Fodinibius salicampi: one gene and its partners. Each later gene encodes a partner of the first gene's protein in a complex. Links are inferred from orthologs where the notes say so. Each region holds a gene or a part of one and is shown in the gene's direction. Other genes may lie near its edges.

Region 1 (6,755 bases):
CGAGACCAGTGGTTACCAGCGTTTCTACAGCTACTCGAGAATCCGGGTCGTCTGCCAGCATATTATCAAGAATAGTATCGGAGATCTGGTCAGCGATTTTATCAGGATGTCCTTCTGATACAGATTCGGAGGTAAAAAGTTTTTTCATCAGTAAAAAATTCGTGAAAATGGTGATTATTCAGAAGCCTAGAAGCTACAAAAAAATGAATAATATTGCAGATGAAAGAGGAGAGAAATAAATTGGCTGTACCGGATAGTGAGTACGGCCAATTATAAGAGTTATACTAAAAGCGAAGAGAGTACTGCTTTACTATTCAGTTGGAGATAAAACGCCATCTATATTTAATTAGTCATCCTCTGAAGGTGGCTTGATACCCAGATAATCAAATGCCCTTCGGGTAGCAACCCGACCTTTTGGGGTGCGCTGCAGGAAGCCTTCTTTAATGAGATAGGGTTCGTAGACCTCTTCAATGGTACCCTTGTCTTCCCCGACGGCTACACTGAGCGTACCAAGTCCTACCGGACCTCCTTCGTAGTTTTCTATTATTGCAGTAAGAATGCGAATATCCATTTCGTCAAAGCCGTTTTGATCCACATCAAGAGCATTCAGAGATGTATCTGCGATTTCATCGGTAATGGTATTCATATCCTGAACCTGGGCAAAGTCCCGGGTACGCCGCAATAGCTTGTTCACAATTCGGGGAGTACCTCGGCTTCGGCGCGCAATTTCGTGCGCTCCCTTATCGGTAATACCCATATTTAAAATAGAGGCTGTACGCAGGGCAATACGTTGAAGCAGTTCCACATCGTAATAATCCAACCGCATGTCAATCCCAAAACGGGCCCGCAGCGGGGCCGTAAGCAGCCCTTTTCGGGTAGTCGCTCCCACCAGGGTAAAATTATTAAGCTCTATCTGGATACTGCGCGCATTGGGTCCCGAGTCGATAACAATATCAAGCTGATAATCTTCCATGGCCGAGTAGAGGTATTCTTCAACCACAGGATTCAAACGATGAATTTCGTCAATAAAGAGAACATCTCCCTCCTCAAGATTGGTGAGCATGCCTGCCAGATCACCGGGTTTCTCGAGTACGGGTCCCGTACTGGGTTTAATCTGAACTCCCATCTCATTTGCGATAATATGCGCCAGAGTTGTTTTACCCAGCCCCGGTGGTCCGGAGAGAATCACATGGTCGAGGGCTTCCTGTCTTTTTTGGGCAGCCTCGATAAAGATAGAAAGATTTTGGATAACCTTTTTCTGACCGATGAATTCGTTGATGCGCGTGGGACGAAGCGTTTGTTCGTACTCTTCGTCATTATCTGTGGCATCTAAAAGAGGATTTTGCAAAATGGATGAATTAATAGTTTATCAATCAGTGGATTGAAGATAAAATTAACTCATTATTTGCAAATATTCGAAGGGTTTATTCGTATAATTTACCTATGGTTTATAATTTTGTTCAGGATTCTCTAATTCCTTATCCAGCTTATGAAGAATATCGATTGCCGGCTGTTCATAAATGCCTTCCATTGAGTATACCTGATACATTGCATCATGTGCATTATTAAGACTATCGGTATTGATGTAGGCATTGCCTAAATACCAGTATCCTTTTTCCTTAATAAAAGAGGTCCCCTCTGATTGATTTATAACATTCTTGAAGGATGCTATGGCCTCTTTTAAATCGCCATCGTTAAAGTGGATAATTCCTTTGTTAAGGTAGGCCTTGGTAGCTATTGGTTCGCCCGGATATTTTTCAATAATTGTGTCATAGAGTGAAACAGCTTTAGAGATATTGCCAGCCAGAGCAGCTTCAAATCCAAGGTTTAATAGAGAATCTTCCGTACTAACCTGAGTATTGTTGGATCGCAGAACCGGAGATGAAACCAGGTTTTCGGAGATGTTGATATTATTGAGCGCCAAGTCTTCCAGCGATCTTTCTGAACTTCCCGTAAAGAAATTGAAGGCAACAACAATTAACGCAATAGCTGCAGCCGCGGCAGTCCACTTCCATGAATTTTGAAGAGTATAAATGAAGTTATGCCGCTCCTCTTTCTTTTCCGGTTCCTTTTTGGATAGAAGGGATTTTACTCCTATTTCGGTATTCAGAAGCTCAATGTATTCGGGTTTCTTCAACAGTTCCTCCCACAACTCACGGCCCTGCTCCTCTGTCAACTGGCCCTTAACATAGGCGTCTATTTTTTGTTCAAGTTCAATGTCTCTTGACATAATTGTGCGATAAATTAGTTCTTATTAGCTTATATGTCACTTCAAAAGGTTATATAATGGTATCACTACTAAGTAAGTACGTTTTAGAAGCAAATCCTTACATTATAATTTACTTTTTTTCTGATAACATTCGCTCAGCTTTTTTATTAACCGGTGTTTTCGGGTCCAGGCATTGCTTAAACTAATATCAAAGTGGTCGGCTACTTTTTGTGTATGCATATCAGGATTATCAAACCAAAATTGCATATATTTCTGATATTCATCCTTTAGCTGGTCCAAACACCACTGTAGCAGGTTTTTCTGTTCCTTGTCTAGTAAAGACTGTAGCTGGCCGGGCTTATGCTGATAAAGGTCAGAAATTTTTTCAAATGATACCTGCTTTCTATTTTGTTGTTCTTTTAAATAGGCGTTGCGAGAGACCGATATCATATATTTAACAACCTGATCCGGATTTTTTATTTTATTGTTGCGAATAGATTCTATACTAATAAGCAGCGCTTCTTGTGCCATGTCTTCGGCATCCGACTGGCTGGCGTTCATGTGAATACGCAAAAAAGCTACCAGCCGGGATCTGATCGCTTTTACTAACTTGTTTGTTTTTTGGGTATTATTTTCCTTTAGGGCACTAACCAATTCGGAGTAATCCATGTCGCTTCAAATAAAAACTATATAAATAGGACCTTAGATTTTAATAAAAATAATAACAATATGTGCCTCTAATTCTAAAATTCTGGTAGTAAAAACGATAAATATTCCCTTTTTTTATTAAATGAGTGCATGGTTATGGATATAATTCCAATTATTAAGGCATAAATGTACCGCGTACAGTTAAAAAACTTTGAAGGTCCCCTGGACTTACTTCTCTTTTTTATCAAAAGGGATGAGCTTGATATCTATGATATTCCCATCTCATATATTACCAATCAGTTCCTGGAGTACATCAGCCTGATGGAAGAACTGGACCTGGATGTGGCTAGCGAGTTTATCCTTATGGCCAGTATGTTGATGTCCATAAAGGCAAAAATGATGCTGCCCCAAGAAGATTCCTCTGAGGAGCTGGATGAACACGATCCCCGTTATGAATTAGTGCAGCGGCTGTTGGAGTATAAGCGGTATAAGGAAATGGCCGAAAAAATGGAATCTATTGAGGAGGAGGCCCAGAAGAAACACTTTCGTGGATACCGCGAAGTCGATCAGGTAGAAAAACAGGCCAGCGGTGAGGCCTTAAAAAATGTAACTATGTTCGACCTGATGACTGCTTTTAAAAAGGTGCTGACTGATATTAAGAAGCAGGAAGCCATGCACCATGTAGAAAAAATTCAGCATACCATCGAGGATCAAACGGAATACGTCTTGAATAGACTACAAGAAAGCGGACGAACCGGATTTCGGGCTATGTGCAGGGAACTGGCAACCCGTACAAAAATCGTAGTTACGTTTTTGGCTATTTTAGAGATGCTCAAGGAACGGCAGATAAATTTATATGTGGAAAATGATGATCCAACCGATTTTTATCTGGATTTGAAACCCGTAGATGAAATTATTAGTGCAACATAAACTATAAGTATCCTCAAAAAGTAAATCAGCCAATATGCAACGCAATATTACGACAGGACTATGTCTAAGCCTACTATTAATCATAGCAGGCTGCAGTGGAACAGAAAAAGCAAGTCAGAAAGTCCCCATTTCTGATACGGAAACACTCTTAAGCTACCAGAATAGTATCACGGAGAATTTTTTGCGACATCATTTGTCTATATTTGCAGCTGATTCTATGGAGGGGCGTGAAACCGGTACTCCGGGAGAAAGAAAAGCAGCGGAATATTTGTCCGAGCAATATGCACAAATGGGACTGATACCCGTAGGTGATAACGATACTTACTATCAGCATTTTGATCTTAATACCACGCAAAATGATAGTATAATATTTGAGACATATACTACAACAGGTGAAGAAAAAAGTATTGTAAGTCGGTCGGTAGCTAGTAGCCAGTCTACTGCAGACTATATTCGTGCTTTTGGAGGTACTGATTCCTTAAACGGTGAGATTATATTTGCCGGCTTTGGTGTTAATGATCCTGCCCGAGAGGTTGCTCATTTAGAAGGGGCAGATCTTCAGGGAAAATGGGTTATGGTATTTCAGGATATTCCGCATGTCGAAAATGGTGATACTCTTATCAGCTCGTCTGTGGATAACCGAAGTAGATTTAATGCCATTTTTGGAGCGGGGGCCGAAGGGATATTACTGATTTCGGATATGAGCGAAGCCGAATTTGAAGAAGCTGCAAGAGCAGATCAGTCTGCATTTGGAGAGCCATCAAATATGCAGTTGGCTTACCTCGACGATGGGAATAGTTCCGGACAAGGTCCTTTCTCAAAAGGATATAATATGATTAGTCCCGATATGGCTGCCCAGATGCTTAATTTAGTGGGAGGCGCAGATGCAATAAGAGACTATCGAGAGAAAATTTTGCAAAATATTAAAGATTTTTCCCTTCAGCCGCTCAATTATAGCCTTGCCCAAATGCCATATACATCCAAAAACTCTATAAGAACAGAAAATGTACTGGCTTATATTGATGGGAGTGACCCGGAGCTTAAAGATGAGGTTGTGGTGATCACTTCACATTATGACCATGTAGGAATTGGTCAGCCGGATTCTACCGGTGATCGTATTTACAATGGTGCGGACGATGACGGCAGCGGAACCATAGGGCTGCTTAATATTGCACATGCATTTCATAAAGCGGCCGAGGATGGCGTTCGTCCCAGAAGAAGCATTTTGTTTTTGAACGTCACGGCAGAAGAGAAAGGTTTGCTGGGATCCCGATACTATTCCGACCATCCGGTCTTTCCCATAGAAAATACGGTGGCTAATATTAACAGTGATATGATTGGCCGAATTGATGAAGAACACGAAGAACAGGGGATAGAAGAATACGCCTATATTATCGGGGGTGAAATCATTTCCTCAGATTTGGATAGTCTTATAAAGGCGGCGAACAGCCGTTCCGGACAGATAGAGCTTAATAACAGGTATAATGACCTGCAGGATCCCAACCAGTTTTACCGGCGTAGTGATCACTGGAATTTTGGACGGTTGGGCGTACCATTCGCATTCTTCTTTACCGGGATACACGAAGATTACCATCAGCCTTCGGATGAAGTTCACAAAATCCGTTTTGAAAAGTTGAGTAAAATTGTGCGCACGATGTATGCCTCTACCGTACTAATCGCAAATGCAGATCAGCCACCGGCAGTAGATAACCAGCAATTTATAGAGATTACCAAAGAAAATTAGCGCTGGTAGAATCAGATTCGTTTATTTAGAATAAGTCGGCTGTTAGGTCACATATTTCTTCCAGCATCTTTTGGTGCTCTTCGGTAATGGAGTCCCGGGTGTGAGAATCGATGTCGAGTTCGGCTATAAATTTTCCGTCCTTTTTGATGGGGACAACAATTTCGGCCTTTACGTGGATACTGCAGGAGAGATAATTATCGGCCTTGCTGACATCCGGGACTACAAAAGTTTCGTTCGTTTCCGCAGCCTGGCCGCAAATGCCCTTCCCAAAAGGGATACGGGTATGATCGGTAGCTTCCCCAACATAGGGACCCAGTACCAGCTCTCGGTCTGCATTAGGATCGACTAAGTAAAACCCAACCCAGTCAAACACTTCTATCTCATCAGATAATAACCGGCATATTTCCTGTAGCTTTTCCTTCCTGCTTGCCTTTGATTTATTAACAATTTCAGCAACTTGTTTTGTTAAATCGTGCGTGTTGTTCACTATGCCTGGATTTGTTTTAATTGTATACTAACATTAGTCATGACTACAAAAATTGAAAATACGACTTAATTTTTCCTAAGAAAAATGTGTATTTTTGAAGGTCCTTATACCTTCCAAAAGTTTTCCGGTTGTCAGTATTATGGTTGAAGACCTATTGAATCAAAGTAATTTAGTTACGACTTATTTTTCGAGTTCTTTTTCACTGTTTATTGCCGCTTTTACATCTATTATTTCGGTAGCAAATCCATTGGCGGCGATGCCTGTTTTTTTATCTCTTACTGAGCAAAATTCCGATACTGAGCGCACAGCAGTTGCGCAGAAAGCCTCTTTTTACATGTTTTTAGTTCTCGTCATTTTCCTATTGGCGGGAACCTATATTATGAGCTTCTTTGGTATAAGCCTGTCGGGGATTCGCATTGCCGGTGGACTAATAATCTTGCGGGCGGCTTATTCGATGCTGAACCCCGATCAGTCAGAACGAAAAATTTCTGATGAAGCACAAGAAGCAGCCAAAGATAAGGAGGATGTTTCCTTTAGCCCCATGGCAATGCCCATGCTTTCCGGTCCTGGAAGTATAGCAGTTGTTATTGGTTTGGCATCTCAGGCAGGCGGTATTATGGATCTTGCCATCATGACGCTGGCTATTATTTTGGTTGCCATAATTTCGTTTGGAGTTCTTCGATTAGCTCCCTTCTCAGCAAAGTATATTGGTCCCACCGGTATGAATGCCATCACCC
Region 2 (6,713 bases), on another replicon or contig:
ATAGAGCTCTTTGCGAGGCTATTACGAAACTCAGAAGTGAGGATTTTGATCTGCGCATCCAGGGGATGGATGAGCTGTTGATGAAGTTTGATTCACCGCTTCTGGAGGCCTGTAACACTGGTTTTCAGGTACATCTGCAGGTAGATCCGGAGGAGTTTGTTACTAAATATAATATTGCCCAGCTGGTTACGGCACCGGTACTTGCAGGAACAGTAGGCTCTCCTATATTGTTTGGCAAGCGTCTGTGGAATGAAACTCGTATTGCACTTTTCCAGCAATCAGTGGATACCCGAACCGTAGGCGACCACCTGCGTGAAAGCAGCCCCCGGGTTACATTTGGCAATGAATGGGTAAAAGAGAGTATTTTAGAAATTTTTCAGGAAGATACCGCCCGTTATCGTGTAATGTTGAGTTCGGAAGTAACTGAAGATGTGGAGAAGATGCTGGATGAGGGGACACCCCCAGCCTTGAAAGCTTTGCAGGTACATAACGGAACAGTCTATCGGTGGAATCGTCCCTGCTATGGATTATTGGACGGTAAAGCGCACTTGCGTATTGAGAATCGCATGATGCCTTCAGGTCCCACGGTAACGGATGAGGTTGCCAATTCAGCTTTTTGGCTGGGACTGATGAATAAGATGGATGATTATTATCCTAATATATCTGAAAAAATGGATTTTGATGATGCACGGATGAACTTTGTTGCGGCTTCCAAAATGGGACTGGATACAAAGTTCCGCTGGTTCGACGACCAGCGAATAAATGCTGTCGACCTTATTACCGAGGAATTACTCCCTATTGCTCGCGAGGGACTAGAGGAAGTGGATATCGCCAATAGCGATATATCTGATTACCTGGGATTGATTCGGGATCGGGTTTCTTCCGGCCAAACACCATCGTATTGGATGCTGAATAATTATGCCGCTTTGATGAAGGAAAATGAATCCAAAGAACACACGCTGGCGGCTATCACCACAGCGATGGTTAAGAATCAGAAAAAGGGTGAGCCCGTCCATAAATGGGGTCGAGTTCGGATTGAAGACCTGGACCACTGGGAGCCTTCGAGCCTGATTGTAGAGGAGTTTATGACCACTGATCTATTCACGGTGCAGAAGGATGACATCCTGGAATTTGTAGCTAATTTGATTGACTGGCGGCGTATTCAGTATGTTCCGGTAGAGGACGAAAAGAAACATTTGGTGGGATTGGTTACTATGCGCATGATGTTTAATGAATATAGTAAGGCAGTGAATCAGGGAAAAGATGTGGTAGAATCGGTCGAGGATATCATGATTGATAATCCGATTACGATTCATCCGGAAGCTTCAATCATGGAGGCAATGGATATTATGGACAGTCAGGAGATTGGATGCCTGCCAGTGGTTAAAAATAACCGTCTGGTAGGTATTATTACAGAACATAACTATATGAAAATAGCAGGACGACTGTTGAAAGTATTACATTCGAATAACGATCCTAATGAATAAAACGGCTACAACCGAAGATAACATACAAATAGCGTCAAAGCGGATTATTGGATCACTGGAGGGGCCCAAAAAGGGTCCGTTGGTTATTCTTTTAACCGGAATGCACGGCAATGAAACGGCTGGTGTGGAGGCGGTGAGTAGTATTCTTGAACTTCTGGAACAGCGAAAGGAAGAGTTTCGGGGAAGGCTCTTGGGAATACGCGCAAATCTGCAAGCCCTGCAGCATGGAGTGCGCTATGTGGATGAGGATATGAACCGCATCTGGTTTACTTCTATTATTGAAGATATTCGATCTAAGCCCGAACATCATTTGCGATCAAGCGAGCGCGTTGAAGTTAAGCGGTTGTTGCGAATCCTTGATCGCCTTCAGGAGAACAGCAGTGAAAAAGTGATTCTTGCCGATGTTCATACGTTTTCGGCAGAGGGAGCTATGTTCACGATCCCCGGCAAGGTAAACGAGCATCGCGAATTGTTATCCCAAATCTATGCACCAATGGTATTTGGAATCGGGGAATCGCTGCGTGGAACGGCATTGAAATATTATCAGAAGCGCGGGATTCTTTCATTTGCCCTGGAAGGGGGACAGCATACCAATCAGTTAACGCAGTACAACATTACGGCTTCCTTATTTTTGCTGCTGCAGGCCTTAGGCTGTATTAAGTCAGAACATTACCCTGAGATAGCCAAATTTCGGGAACATCTTCAGTCTCATACCCGACAGCTTCCTGCCCAAACCGAGTTGGTATACCAGCACATGATAGAGGATGGGGATGAGTTTAAAATGCGTCCTGGCTATAGTAATTTTCAGAAGGTTAAAGAGGGAGAATGGCTGGCTTCCGACCGCAGAGGAAAAATTGAAGCCCGTTGTGATGGCTATATCCTCATGCCGTTATACCAGGAGCAGGGGAATGACGGATTCTTTATTATCAAAGAGCACGAAGCTTAACAATTTTTCTTATTTTCCACTCTATGAAATGGGAGATGGAATCCCGCGATCAGATGAATTTAGGTTATGAATGATTACGAATTTGTTGACGGCACGCGTCTTTCTTCAGTGATTGAGGCGCTTATCTTTTCGAGTCCGGAGCCTATATCTGCGGAGAAGATCTGTGAAATTATTGCCAAAGGAGAAGAAAATCTGGGTTTGGAAACCGAGGCTGTGGAGCCGTTTGTAGATAAGTTAAATCAGCGGTATGAAGAGAACGGTCTGGCATTTGAAATTACCCTGGTCGGCGGAGGATATACCTTTGCGACTAAAAAGCGCTATGAGCCATGGTTGAGCATTTTTCAGCATGAAAATGCCTATCGGAAACTTTCACAGTCTGCTATAGAAACCCTGGCTATCGTAGCCTATAAACAGCCTGTAACCAAGCCTGAAGTGGATGACATCCGCGGAGTGGATTCCGGTTATATCCTGCGCCAACTGTTGGAGAAAGTATTGATTGAGGTCTCTGGCCGATTGGATGCGCCGGGAAAGCCCCTGTTGTATCGAACTACCAAGCATTTTTTGAAGCATTTTGGCATCAACTCCATTGATGAACTGCCCAAGCCGCGGGAAATTGAGGAGATTCTCCGGGATGATGATATGGCCGAACATCGCCAATTCCTTTTTGACCGGCAGCTCGAACTTGAAGAGTTACAGGAAAAGGCAGAGGATGAGGATGCCACGGAAACAGCTCTCTCGCTTATTGAGGCTGTTGATAAAATTGATGAGGATGAAGTGCCTGACCTCGAGGAGTATACCGCTGAAGAGTTAACCCTGGAAGAGGAGGCGCAAGAGGAAGGGGATAGCGATAAAGAAGTAAATACACAGGAAGATGAGCAGGAAGAAAAAGAATTTGAATCGATAGAAAAACCAGATAATGAGTCGACGAAAGAGGAGGAGTAATCAGCGAAATCGTAAGGAAGCACCCCATGCTGTAGATCAAAATTACAGCGAGGATGAGGATATACGCCTGAATAAATATATCGCCCACTGTGGATTTTGTTCCCGTCGCAAGGCAGATGACTATATTGCGGCGGGCAAGGTGAAGGTAAACGATGAGGTAGTAACGCAGATGGGAGTCAAGGTGCAGCGTACCGATCGCGTAGTGGTAGAGGGGGAACAGCTGAACCTTGAAAAATTGGTATATATTCTCCTTAATAAACCGAAAGATACGATTACTACCACAGATGATCCGCGTAATCGTGATACCGTGATGGATAAAGTTGAAGATGCTACGGGAAAGCGTGTTTACCCGGTAGGTCGCCTCGATCGTCATACCATGGGGCTGTTGCTTTTGACAAATGACGGAGATCTGGCAAACCGGCTGATGCATCCCAGCTATGAGGTGCGTAAGACATATGAGGTGGAAACCGAACGAAAGTTAAAGGATAATGAGCTGCAGGAACTCCAGGAGGGGATCGAATTGGAAGATGGTTTTGCTAAGGCTCACAGTATCGCCCGTACTCCCAACGGCTTTGTCCTGACTATTTTTGAGGGCCGTAACCGGCTGGTACGTAGAATGGTTGAGTATTTTGGCACGGAGGCAACGAAATTGAAGCGTATTGACTATGCCGGCCTGAATCTTAACAATGTTAAGATGGGGCAGTGGCGCTATCTCGAGGAACGCGAAATTAATGCTCTTAGGAAGCTGGTTAAGCTGGAGCCTTTGAACTTTAAGAAGTAGTTCACTTGGGTAATGGGTATTTTTTTTTAGAAGATATTCCTGCAAAGATCGTACGAAGTCATATAACATTTAAAAAATTTTGATTGATATCTTTTGGTTATGAAACAGTCTGGTTTTGTTCCTTCCAGTGAAAATCTGCCCATTTATTATGATTTGTATACACCGGATGAGTGGTCCTCTGGTCAACCGCTGCCGGTGGTGCTTTTCCTGCACGGTTTTAAGGGCTTTAAAGACTGGGGAGCTTTCCCTGATGCGTGTGCCGAATTAAGCAGGGCAGGATTTGCGGTGCTGGCAATGAACTTTTCCCTGAATGGAGTAGGGGAGAGCATGACAGAATTTGATCAGCTGGATCGCTTTGCCCGGGAAACATTGAGCCAGGATCTTGATGATGTAGGATCAGTCATTGCAGCTCTCAAAAATAGTAAAATAGAAATGTCGGAAGGTATTCAGCTGGATACCGACGTCATTGGTATAGTAGGACACTCGCGCGGGGGACATACCGCGGTAGCGGCTGCTGCAGAGTATCCGGAAGTCAAATGCCTGGTAACATGGTCTGCGGTTGCGGATTATAATGCCCGATGGAGTTCGGAAATGGTCAGTGATTGGGAGGAAAAAGGCGTGACGGAAATTATAAACGGGCGTACGGGACAAATCATGCCGGTCAAGAAAATAGTGCATGAAGATGCCTTAGAGAATGCAGATAGGCTGATGGCCGTTAAGCGGGTTGAAGAACTCAGTATTCCTGCTCTCTTTGTACATTCCAGAGGGGACGAGGCTGTCCCATATAGCGAAGCTGAAAAATTATATGAACATTGTACCTCAGAGCAGAAAGAAATTTTACTCATGCCTGACTCAGGCCACACTTTTGATACCTCCCATCCTTTTGATGGTGAAGATTTTCCTGATATTTTTCAAGAAGTGGTTACTGCAACTAGGGAGTGGTTTCAGAATTATTTGCAATAAGATCCGGGTGAAAACTGTTAATGGGTAAAAAAGTTGTGAAAACTCTGAAATTACTGTTACTGCTCTGCTTGCTTTTACCCTTGAGTGGAGCTGCGCAAGTCCCTGAATTGGTAACGGATTCTGAATTCCGTCCCGATGCAAAAGCAGCAGTAGATTCGATTTATAACTTTCAGTTTGAGGGAGCGGACCGGCGGCTCTCTGAATGGAAAGAGAAGTATCCTCAGCATCCGCTGTGGACGTTAATGGAGGGTATGAAATTTTGGTGGGAAATACTTTCAGATCTTCAGGATACATCTCACGATGAACAGTTTATTAATATGATGAAAAAGGCTAATTATCAGGCCGGTAAACTGTTGGATGAGCAGCCGGGTCATGTTGATGCCCTTATTATTCAGGCAATTAGTAATGGTTATATAGCCCGTCAATATTCCAATCGTGAAGAGTGGATTAGTAGCCTGAATTATGCTCGCAAGGCGTTGAATGCGAATGAAAAATTAAAGAATCAGGAATCTGGCTTAGCAGATCTTAAGCTTGCAGAAGGGTTAAAGCGTTATTACGCAGCTTATCTGCCGGAAGCGTATCCTATTGTTAAAACAGTCTCATGGATGCTGCCAGAGGGAGATAAAGGAGAAGGATTAGAGTTGCTTAGGGAGGCTTCTGAAAATGCCATTTTTGCCCGGGCGGAAGCAACTTATTTTCTGGGAAATATTGCGTTCAACTATGAGAAGGAATATATGGAAGCAGTTCAACATTTTGTAGAATTACAGAGGCAGTATCCCCGGAATAATTATTATGCTCGTCTTTTGGTAAAAAGTTATTATCGATTGCGTCACTACGGTAAAGCACTTGAGTATATCAAAACAACGCTGAGGCATTGGGATAATGAGGGCTTCCCCAAACAAAAGATACTTCAGGAAGAGCTGTGGACCTGGAAAGGACAGATTGTAGAGCGGATGGGTAATGTCGAAGAAGCACTGGCGCTGTATAAAAGTGCTTTTGAATTAGGTGGAGAATTACCCAATACAAGGGAACGTAGCTTTTGGATGGTTTCAGGCTATAAAGCCGGTAATATATTAGCGAAAAGAGGAGAGCATGAAGAGGCCCGACACTATCTCGAAAAAGTTGCCGAAGCCTCCCGATCCTCTAGCTATCGCGATAAAGCCCGTGATCTGTTATCCGAGCTGGAATAAGCTGTTTCAGGCGTGAACCTTAAAACAGCTAGGTACTTTCTTTTGATACTTTAACGCGAATAACTAACTATCAGTTATTGTGTTTCATCATCTGTTCCATCATGCTGCTCATATCTTTATAGCCATTCGGTGCTTTAAAAAGAGAGCTTTCTAGCGCTTGTTCCTCAATTCTATTAGCACGCAGCTGAGTAATAGATTCGCCATTGGCGGATTTTTCAATCACTTCCAAAGGCATAAAACCTTCGGAGGAAATTTTCTTTGCCCATTCGGGAGCATTCTGGCGGGCCATAGGGTTCCCAGGAGTCATAAAAGTTCCCATTCCTTCGGCCATGCACATAGACAGTTCATCTCCTTCCTGATTACTTATTTCCCATACTTCACAAGTGTAACCGGCAATTTCCTTT
Region 3 (7,860 bases), 480 kb from region 1 along the record:
TTGCGGCTATGAATCCCCTTGCGGTAAATAGAGACGGAGTGGATAGCTCTGTTGTTGAGCAAGAACTTGATATTGCCAAAGAACAACTGCTCAATGAAGGTAAATCTGAAGAGATTGCCGAAAAAGCTGCCCAGGGAAAACTTCGGCGATTTTACGAGGAACGTGTCTTACTGGAACAGAAATTTGTTAAAGACAACAGCAAGACTGTTAAAGCTTACCTCGAAGAAAACGGGATCCCGTTGGTGAAATCATTTCACCGGCTTCAGCTTGGCGAAGAATCGTAAACATATCGACTCTCAAAAAAGGCTACCAATTTGGTAGCCTTTTTTTTATGCTTAAGAGATTATAAGCTTTGATTGATTAAAGGATATATCACATCGAAACACAGAATATATAAAACAGGATCATAAAACAGTGGGAAAAGATTATCAGCGCATTTTACTTAAAATAAGTGGAGAAGCACTGTTAGGAGAACAGGGACATGGAATTGACGGTGATATCTTAACGCAATATGCAAATGAGATTAAAGCAGCCCATGCCGAAGGGTATGAAGTGTCGGTTGTAGTTGGAGGCGGCAATATTTTTCGAGGCGTTAAAGGAGCTACGGAAGGTATGGACCGAGTTCAGGGAGACTATATGGGTATGCTGGCTACAATGATTAATAGTATGGCCCTGCAAGATGCCCTGGAGCGCAAAGGCGTACATACCCGTCTTATGTCAGCGATCCGGATGGAAGAAGTGGCTGAACCCTATATCCGACGAAGAGCTATTCGTCACCTCGAAAAAGGGCGGGTTGTTATCTTTGGAGCAGGAACCGGCAACCCCTATTTTACGACAGATACAGCTGCTTCGCTCCGCGCTATCGAAATTGAAGCTGATGTCATACTTAAAGGTACCCGTGTTGACGGTATCTTCGATTCCGATCCTGAAAAAAATCCCGATGCCGAAAAATTTCCCACCATCACGGGTGAAGAAGTCCTTGAAAAAAGGCTTTCCATAATGGACTTAACTGCATTTACACTTTGTCGGGAGAATGAGACCCCAATTATTGTCTTCAACATGAATATTGTAGGGAACCTTTCAAAAGTTTTAAATGGTGAAGAAGGCGTCGGGTCAACGGTGGTTTGGGAAGATTCATAGATTTCTTAAATTCATTTTTGATATTAATACAAGTAACTTAATTACTAAAAAGAGCTGACGTATTATGATACCACCAGTGTTACAATCCATTATCGACGATGCCGACAAACAAATGAAAGAGGCAGTTTCCTATTATAAAAAAGAACTATCCCGTATTCGTGCCGGAAAAGCCCAGCCTGCTTTGCTCGACGGGGTCAAAGTAGATTATTATGGGTCGAAAACTCCTCTAAACCAGCTGGCCAATGTTAGTGCACCGGAGGCACGGTTACTAACGGTACAACCTTTTGATAAATCTGCCATGGAAGATATAGAGAAGGCTATTATGTCTGCTGGTCTTGGACTCAATCCCAATAACGATGGAAATATTATCCGTATCCCGCTTCCAATATTATCAGAAGAGCGTCGTAAAGAATTGGTTAAGCGCGTGAAGGATATTGCCGAAGATACCCGCATTTCGATTCGCAATACCCGCCGCGATGCCAATGACGAAATAAAAAAGAAGGTTGAAAAAGAATCATTGCCTGAAGATTCCAAATTTGAGTCGGAAGAAGAGATTCAATCCATAACAGACAAGCACACAGAAACAGTAGACAAACTTCTGGAAAAGAAGAAAGAAGAAATAATGACTGTTTAGTTTAGTATATGCAATTTACTCTAATTTCATCTTTTTATACTACACGCTAGCAATAGTAGTATATTCACTATTTATAATCTAATAACGGCTACGACAATAAATTTGGGTAGTATTTAAACCGTTATAGATATAACTGTTGCCTTTAGTTTGTTACTTGTCATTCTTAGTTGATATCGAATGTATATATCTGAACTGGAACTTCAGGGTTTTAAAAGTTTTGCCTATAAAACAAGTGTCTCTTTTGACAAGGGAATTACCGCTATTGTAGGACCCAACGGGTGCGGAAAATCCAATATTGTGGATGCGATGCGCTGGGTATTGGGAGAACAGCGTCCTACCCTCTTGCGCTCCTCCAGCATGTCTAGCGTTATTTTTAACGGTACGGCTCAAAAAAACGCCTTGGGAATGGCTGAGGTATCGCTGACGCTGGTTAATAACAAGGGTCTCCTCCCTACCGAATATAACGAAGTTACGATCTCACGACGGCTGTATCGCTCCGGGGAGAGCGAGTACCTTATCAATGGGACGACGTGCCGTCTGAAGGATATTACAGAGCTCTTCATGGATACAGGCATGAGTTCGGATGCCTATTCTGTCATTGAGTTGAAAATGGTAGAAGAAATCCTGAATGACAAAAATAACGACCGGCGTAAACTCTTTGAAGAAGCCGCTGGTATCACCCGCTATAAAGAAAAGCGCAAAAAAACCTTCCGAAAACTGGATGATACCCAAAAGGATCTCCAGCGGGTTGAAGACATTCTCTCTGAAGTCCGAAAAAAGACAAAATCTCTTGAGAAGCAGGCTGAAAAGGCTCACAAAGCTAAAAAATACAAAAAGGAGCTGGAACAGCTAGACAAGGCCCTAAATAAGCATGAGTATACCAAAGTACAGGAAGAGCTGGAACCGCTAAAAGAACGTATTGACAATGCGGATAAGGAAAAGAAAGAAATTGTTTCGAAGACTAAAAAACTAGAGCAGGAAGAAGAATCTGCCCGCGAAGCATTAAGTGAAAAAGAGCGAAAGCAGGCCGAAGCACAGCGCCGCGTTAGCCAGCTTCATTCAAAAATCCGGGATACGGAAACCAAGCTAGAGATTACCCGGGAAAAAATAAGTAATGAAAGAAGTGTCATTGAACAATATGACAAGGATATCGAACAGAGTGAAGAAGACTTGGAAGACTTGCGGGAGGCCTTCCAAAGTAACAAACGTAAATTAGATTCCTTTGACACTGATCTGCAAAAAGCTGAAAAAAATCTCAGCGATGCTAAGGAGCAGTACCGTGAAATACAGCGGCAGTATTCCACGGAACGCGAAGAGTTGAACAAACTAGAGAAGGAGTTTACACAAACCAATCAGTCGCTCAACGATCTGCAAACTAAACGAATTAAAATTGAGTCTAAGCTTGAAAATGCCGAGGGAGACCTGATCCGTATCCGGGAAGAGATCGAGGATCTGGAAGATGAAATCGCTAACTTCCGCGGGGAAAAGAAGCTCCAGGCCAAAAAATTGGAAGGCGCAATTAAGGAACGAGACCAACAACAAGAAGAGCTGTTGAAAGCCCGTCAACGGCGTGAAGATTTAAGCCAACAGCAGGATGAGCTGAAGGATCAGATACGCCGTCAAAAAAGCAGTCTGGATTCAGTTGAATCAGAAATATCCCTCCTACAGAATATTGCCGATTCTAATGAAGCCTTTCCTACCAGTGTTCGCTTTCTGCTGGAAGAACAGAGCGACAACTTTGAGCTCATAGAGGTAGTATCAAACCTATTTTCTACGGATGAGGAACACGCCGTTGCCCTTGAAGCGGTTCTTGGAAAAACCCTGAACTATCTGGTCGTTCAATCGCTTGAGGATGCTCGGGAAGCGGCCTCTATCCTTAAAGAGCAGGACAAAGGTCAGGCTACATTCATACCCCTCGACCAACTTTCCGATTCTTATGGAACAGAAACAAATTCTTTGGCAAAGGTCGTAAAAACAGATGACAAATTTGATACATTAAAAGAATTATTACTGGGTAATGTCCTGCTTGTTGATTCAGTTGAGGAAGCTTACAAACAAATTTCAGGCAGTAGAAATACGGGCGTTACCCTGGGTGGTGAAGTGATCACCAGTCAGCAATTTTTACAGAGCGGAAGCAAGGACAAAAACGCCGGCATCCGCGTGGGACTGGAAGACAAGATTTCCAAACTTACTGCTAAAAGAGATAGCATTACTTCTGAGATTGAAGAATCAAATGCAAGGCTTGAAGAGCTTAAAGAAAAATATCAGAGCATTGACCTAAATAAGATTGAGGAACAGCTCAAAGAAAAAGAGCAGCGTGCCAGAACTATTGAAAACGAAATCAATAGCTTTGAGTCTAAAATTCAGATCTATGAAAAAAATATCCGTGAATTAAAGAATCGACGGGAGACGATCATTGAGAATGAGGATGCTGCTCAAGAAGATCTGGATCAGTTGCAACCGCAACAGAAAGAACTCCAGCAAAAGATCAAGCAGCTGCACAAACAGCAACAAGTAAAGAAAGAAACTCTTGAAGAACTGGAAGAAGAACGCTCCATTGCACAAAGCCGGTACAACGATGCTCAACTGAAGCATCAGGACCTTAAAAACAAGGTTGAAAATCATGAGCGCGATATACGAAGGGCTCAGGAAGGGATTAAAAACCTGAAAAAACGGTTGGAGATGCGTTCGGAAAAAAATGAAGAAGCTAAAAAACGTATCAAAAAATACAGTTCTTCTATCGAACAGCTTGAAGAGCAGCTGGAGACCTTAAAAGAGAAAAAACGGGAGGCTGATAAAACACTTGAACAGGCCGAAGAAGCTTCTGGCAAGCAGCGGGGACGAATTAATGAAATTGAAAAAGAATTGAAGGAAGTCCGCCGGCGCAAAGAAGTAAATATGGAGCTGGTACATCACCTGGCAATGGCCAAGGAAAAGTTTGAAATGCAAATCGAGAACCTCTCCGATCATATCTGGGAAACGTATGGAATACTGATGGACCAGGTTGAGGAGAAATTGCCAGAGGATACTGAGCCTGAGGAAGCCAAAAAACGGATTGGTTGGCTAAAGCAGAAACTCAATAAGATCGGTGAAGTGAATCCTTTGGCTATAGAAGAATATGAGGAGGAAAAAGAGCGTCTGGATTTTTATGAAGAACAGGTAGGTGATTTAAACCAAGCCGCTGAAGAGCTGCGGGAAACGATCGATAGGATTAACCAAACAGCTACCAAACGGTTTAATAATACCTTTGAAAAAATACGGGTCAATTTTCAAAAAGTTTTCCATACACTCTTTAATGAAGATGATTATTGCGATTTGCTTATTGATGAAGAAGCAGAAGATCCACTGGAAGCTCAAATCAAGATAAAAGCCAATCCCAAAGGCAAACGCCCCTCCTCCATCAACCAATTATCCGGAGGGGAAAAGACGCTTACTGCCATTGCGCTGCTCTTCGCTATTTACCTTGTAAAGCCTTCGCCTTTCTGCGTACTGGATGAGGTCGACGCCCCCCTTGACGACGCCAATATCGAGCGGTTTTCGGCTATGATAAAGCGTTTTAGTGAAGACACGCAGTTCATTATCATTACTCATAACAAAAAGACGATGAGTAAAGCTGAAATGATGTACGGCGTGACAATGCCCGAGACGGGAATAAGCCGACTGGTAGGCGTCAAGCTAGATGAAGTAGCAGAGGCTTAGAAAAGCTGGGAACAATCAATTCTCATTTCCAGTACGTATTTAAAGAGGCAGATTATTGCCCTCCTTTCATTAATAATTAAAAATAAATTTGCAGGCGAGGTTATGAAAGGGAATATATTTATTCTACTTACAACAATAATATTAACTTTTACTGGTTGTTCTGAACTAACGAAACAATCCGACCAATTCGGTCAGTCGGGCGAAACCGCCCAGTCCAGTCAGACAGTTATCGAAAACGAGACCTTCTACCTGGCCGAGAACGGGGTCACCGTGATCTGCAGTGAGGCCGAGGTCGGCGAGCAGGGCACCGTTGACGGCGTTACCTATACCAAGCGAACTCGGGATCAGATCACCCCGGAGAACGCCGCCACCACCTGCACCAGCGGCATCACGGATATGAGCAGCCTGTTTGAAGATGCCTCATCCTTCAATGAAAATATCGACAGCTGGGATGTCAGCAGTGTCACGAACATGAACCGCATGTTTTATAATGCCTTAGAGTTTAATCAGCCTATCGGAGAATGGGATGTCAGTAATGTTACTGACATGAGCTCCCTGTTTCATCGAGCTTTTTCCTTTGATCAGCACGTTTGCAAATGGGATGTCAGCAGCGCCACTGATATGGAGGCTATGTTTGAAAATGCCAGTGTATTCAACGATGAAATTGAGGGTTGGGACGTCAGTGGCGTAACGGACATGAGCGAGATGTTTTATAATGCCAAGAAATTTAATCAGCCTATAGGTAAGTGGGATCTCAGCAGTGTCACAGATATGAGTGAGATGTTTGCTCATGCCAGGAACTTCAAACATGATATTACAGAATGGGACGTCAGTAATGTGACGGATATGAGCGGGATGTTTCAGTTTTTAGACCACTTCAACCAGGACATCGGCAACTGGAATGTTAGTAACGTAACCGATATGAGCGGCATGTTTCATGAAGCGAATTCCTTCAACCATGACATTGGGGACTGGGATGTCAGTAGTGTCACAAATTTGAGGGCAATGTTTTTCAGCGCCGATTCTTTCAACCAGGATATTGGCAGCTGGGACGTCAGTAGTGTCACTAATATGGCTATTATGTTTTCAAGTGCCTCTTCTTTTAACCAGGATCTTAGCAACTGGGATGTCAGCAGTGTCACCAATATGAGATCAATGTTCCATACAGCTTCTGAATTTAACCAGGACCTCACCGATTGGTGCGTCTCCAACATAACTACCAGGCCTGAAAAATTTTCTGATGAGAGTGCACTGCTTACAGAAAATGAACCGGTCTGGGGCACCTGCCCGTAATAGCTTTTCGTTAAGAGACCTTTACCTATCATCTAGCAGTTATTTATATATCCTTCTCCAATCGCTACCTATCTTTTATGTATAATATTCTACAGAGGCCATTCGGCAAAGACAGGAAGGCTGACTTACCATGTAGTACTTTCCCGATTTCTACATTTACTTCAACTGATAAATAAGAAAAAGCAATTTCAGAGTGAACTTAAGTACGTATAACTCGGGTTAAATCCCGGGCTACATTTGCATGATGTTTCGCGCTTAGCTTCTTATATTATTAACATACAAGTTTTGTGTTTCATAGCATGACACTTTTTAACCCTGAGCCTTATCCTCGGGAGTAGCATTCTATCGTAACAAATAACCAATAACGCTGAACCAATTCATGGGTCGTAAAAAGTTTAATATACCTGATATTTATCAGTCTCCGATTATCCGTAAAGTCAAGGAGGCCAATAAAATTGTAGATCCCCGTAAAAAGGATCTGGCTCCTACGGTGCTCGACTTCGGATCCGTACAATTTTATATTCCCCGCCATTTTGGTTTCTGTTATGGCGTAGAAAATGCCATCGATATTGCTTATGAAACGGTAGAGCAGTACCCGGACAAAGATATTTATCTGCTCAGCGAAATGATTCATAATCCTACTGTGAATGAAGATCTGCAGGCACGGGGCGTTCAGTTCCTTTTTGAAACAGACGGTACAGAAATCATTCCCATCGAATCACTGGATGAAGATGATATTGTTATTGTTCCCGCTTTTGGAACTACGCTTGAGATGCAGCAAAAATTAAAAAATCAGGGGATTGACCCGTACCAGTTTAATACTACCTGTCCCTTTGTCAAAAAGGTTTGGAACCGGGGCAAACAGTTGGGAAAAAAGGGATACTCGTTGGTTATTCACGGCAAACACCGCCATGAAGAAACCCGTGCCACTTTTTCGCATAGTGCTAACCACTCCCCCTGCGTTGTATTGCTCAATACAGAAGAGGCACAAATTCTGGCAGATATCCTGACGCGCGATCGCCCCAAATCAGATTTTGAAAAATATTTCGGTCATAAAAGCACGGATGGATTTGATCCTTATACAGACATGAAAC

What was found.
Region 2: ABEB05_RS13260 (region 1) and scpB share a complex: the UniProt entries of both Bacillus subtilis proteins name them as parts of the cohesin-like complex. The link is inferred for Fodinibius salicampi from one-to-one orthologs.
Region 3: the proteins of ABEB05_RS13260 (region 1) and smc are in contact, whole or in part, in a crystal structure (PDB 3ZGX), measured with the Bacillus subtilis proteins. The link is inferred for Fodinibius salicampi from one-to-one orthologs.

What each region holds. Positions count from the first base shown.
Region 1 is NZ_BAABRS010000003.1:497,482-504,236, reverse strand. The notes cover bases 1,965-4,915. They hold ABEB05_RS13260 (segregation and condensation protein A), read left to right. Parts: upstream 1,965-3,043; coding sequence 3,044-3,787; downstream 3,788-4,915. Other genes in these bases: ABEB05_RS13255 (M28 family peptidase), read left to right, coding at 3,822-4,915; ABEB05_RS13265 (RNA polymerase sigma factor), read right to left, coding at 2,333-2,878; ABEB05_RS13270 (tetratricopeptide repeat protein), read right to left, coding at 1,965-2,230. Also shown: metK (methionine adenosyltransferase), read right to left, coding at 1-148; Holliday junction branch migration DNA helicase RuvB, read right to left, coding at 347-1,348; more of ABEB05_RS13270, read right to left, coding at 1,442-1,964; more of ABEB05_RS13255, read left to right, coding at 4,916-5,531; ABEB05_RS13250 (GAF domain-containing protein), read right to left, coding at 5,557-6,018; ABEB05_RS13245 (MarC family NAAT transporter), read left to right, coding at 6,113-6,755. UniProt on the Bacillus subtilis protein: Participates in chromosomal partition during cell division. May act via the formation of a condensin-like complex containing Smc and ScpB that pull DNA away from mid-cell into both cell halves.
Region 2 is NZ_BAABRS010000002.1:346,240-352,952, forward strand. Bases 1,529-4,437 are described here. They hold scpB (SMC-Scp complex subunit ScpB), read left to right. Parts: upstream 1,529-2,499; coding sequence 2,500-3,375; downstream 3,376-4,437. Other genes in these bases: ABEB05_RS09360 (succinylglutamate desuccinylase/aspartoacylase family protein), read left to right, coding at 1,529-2,433; ABEB05_RS09370 (pseudouridine synthase), read left to right, coding at 3,350-4,156; ABEB05_RS09375 (alpha/beta hydrolase family protein), read left to right, coding at 4,256-4,437. In the rest of the region: ABEB05_RS09355 (glutamate-cysteine ligase family protein), read left to right, coding at 1-1,487; more of ABEB05_RS09360, read left to right, coding at 1,480-1,528; more of ABEB05_RS09375, read left to right, coding at 4,438-5,119; ABEB05_RS09380 (tetratricopeptide repeat protein), read left to right, coding at 5,155-6,309; ABEB05_RS09385 (DUF4412 domain-containing protein), read right to left, coding at 6,380-6,713. UniProt on the Bacillus subtilis protein: Participates in chromosomal partition during cell division. May act via the formation of a condensin-like complex containing Smc and ScpA that pull DNA away from mid-cell into both cell halves.
Region 3 is NZ_BAABRS010000003.1:22,262-30,121, forward strand. What follows is about bases 1,618-5,673. They hold smc (chromosome segregation protein SMC), read left to right. Parts: upstream 1,618-1,951; coding sequence 1,952-5,473; downstream 5,474-5,673. Other genes in these bases: frr (ribosome recycling factor), read left to right, coding at 1,618-1,774; ABEB05_RS11250 (BspA family leucine-rich repeat surface protein), read left to right, coding at 5,576-5,673. Outside these bases: tsf (translation elongation factor Ts), read left to right, coding at 1-284; pyrH (UMP kinase), read left to right, coding at 415-1,140; more of frr, read left to right, coding at 1,205-1,617; more of ABEB05_RS11250, read left to right, coding at 5,674-6,766; ABEB05_RS11255 (4-hydroxy-3-methylbut-2-enyl diphosphate reductase), read left to right, coding at 7,146-7,860. UniProt on the Bacillus subtilis protein: Required for chromosome condensation and partitioning.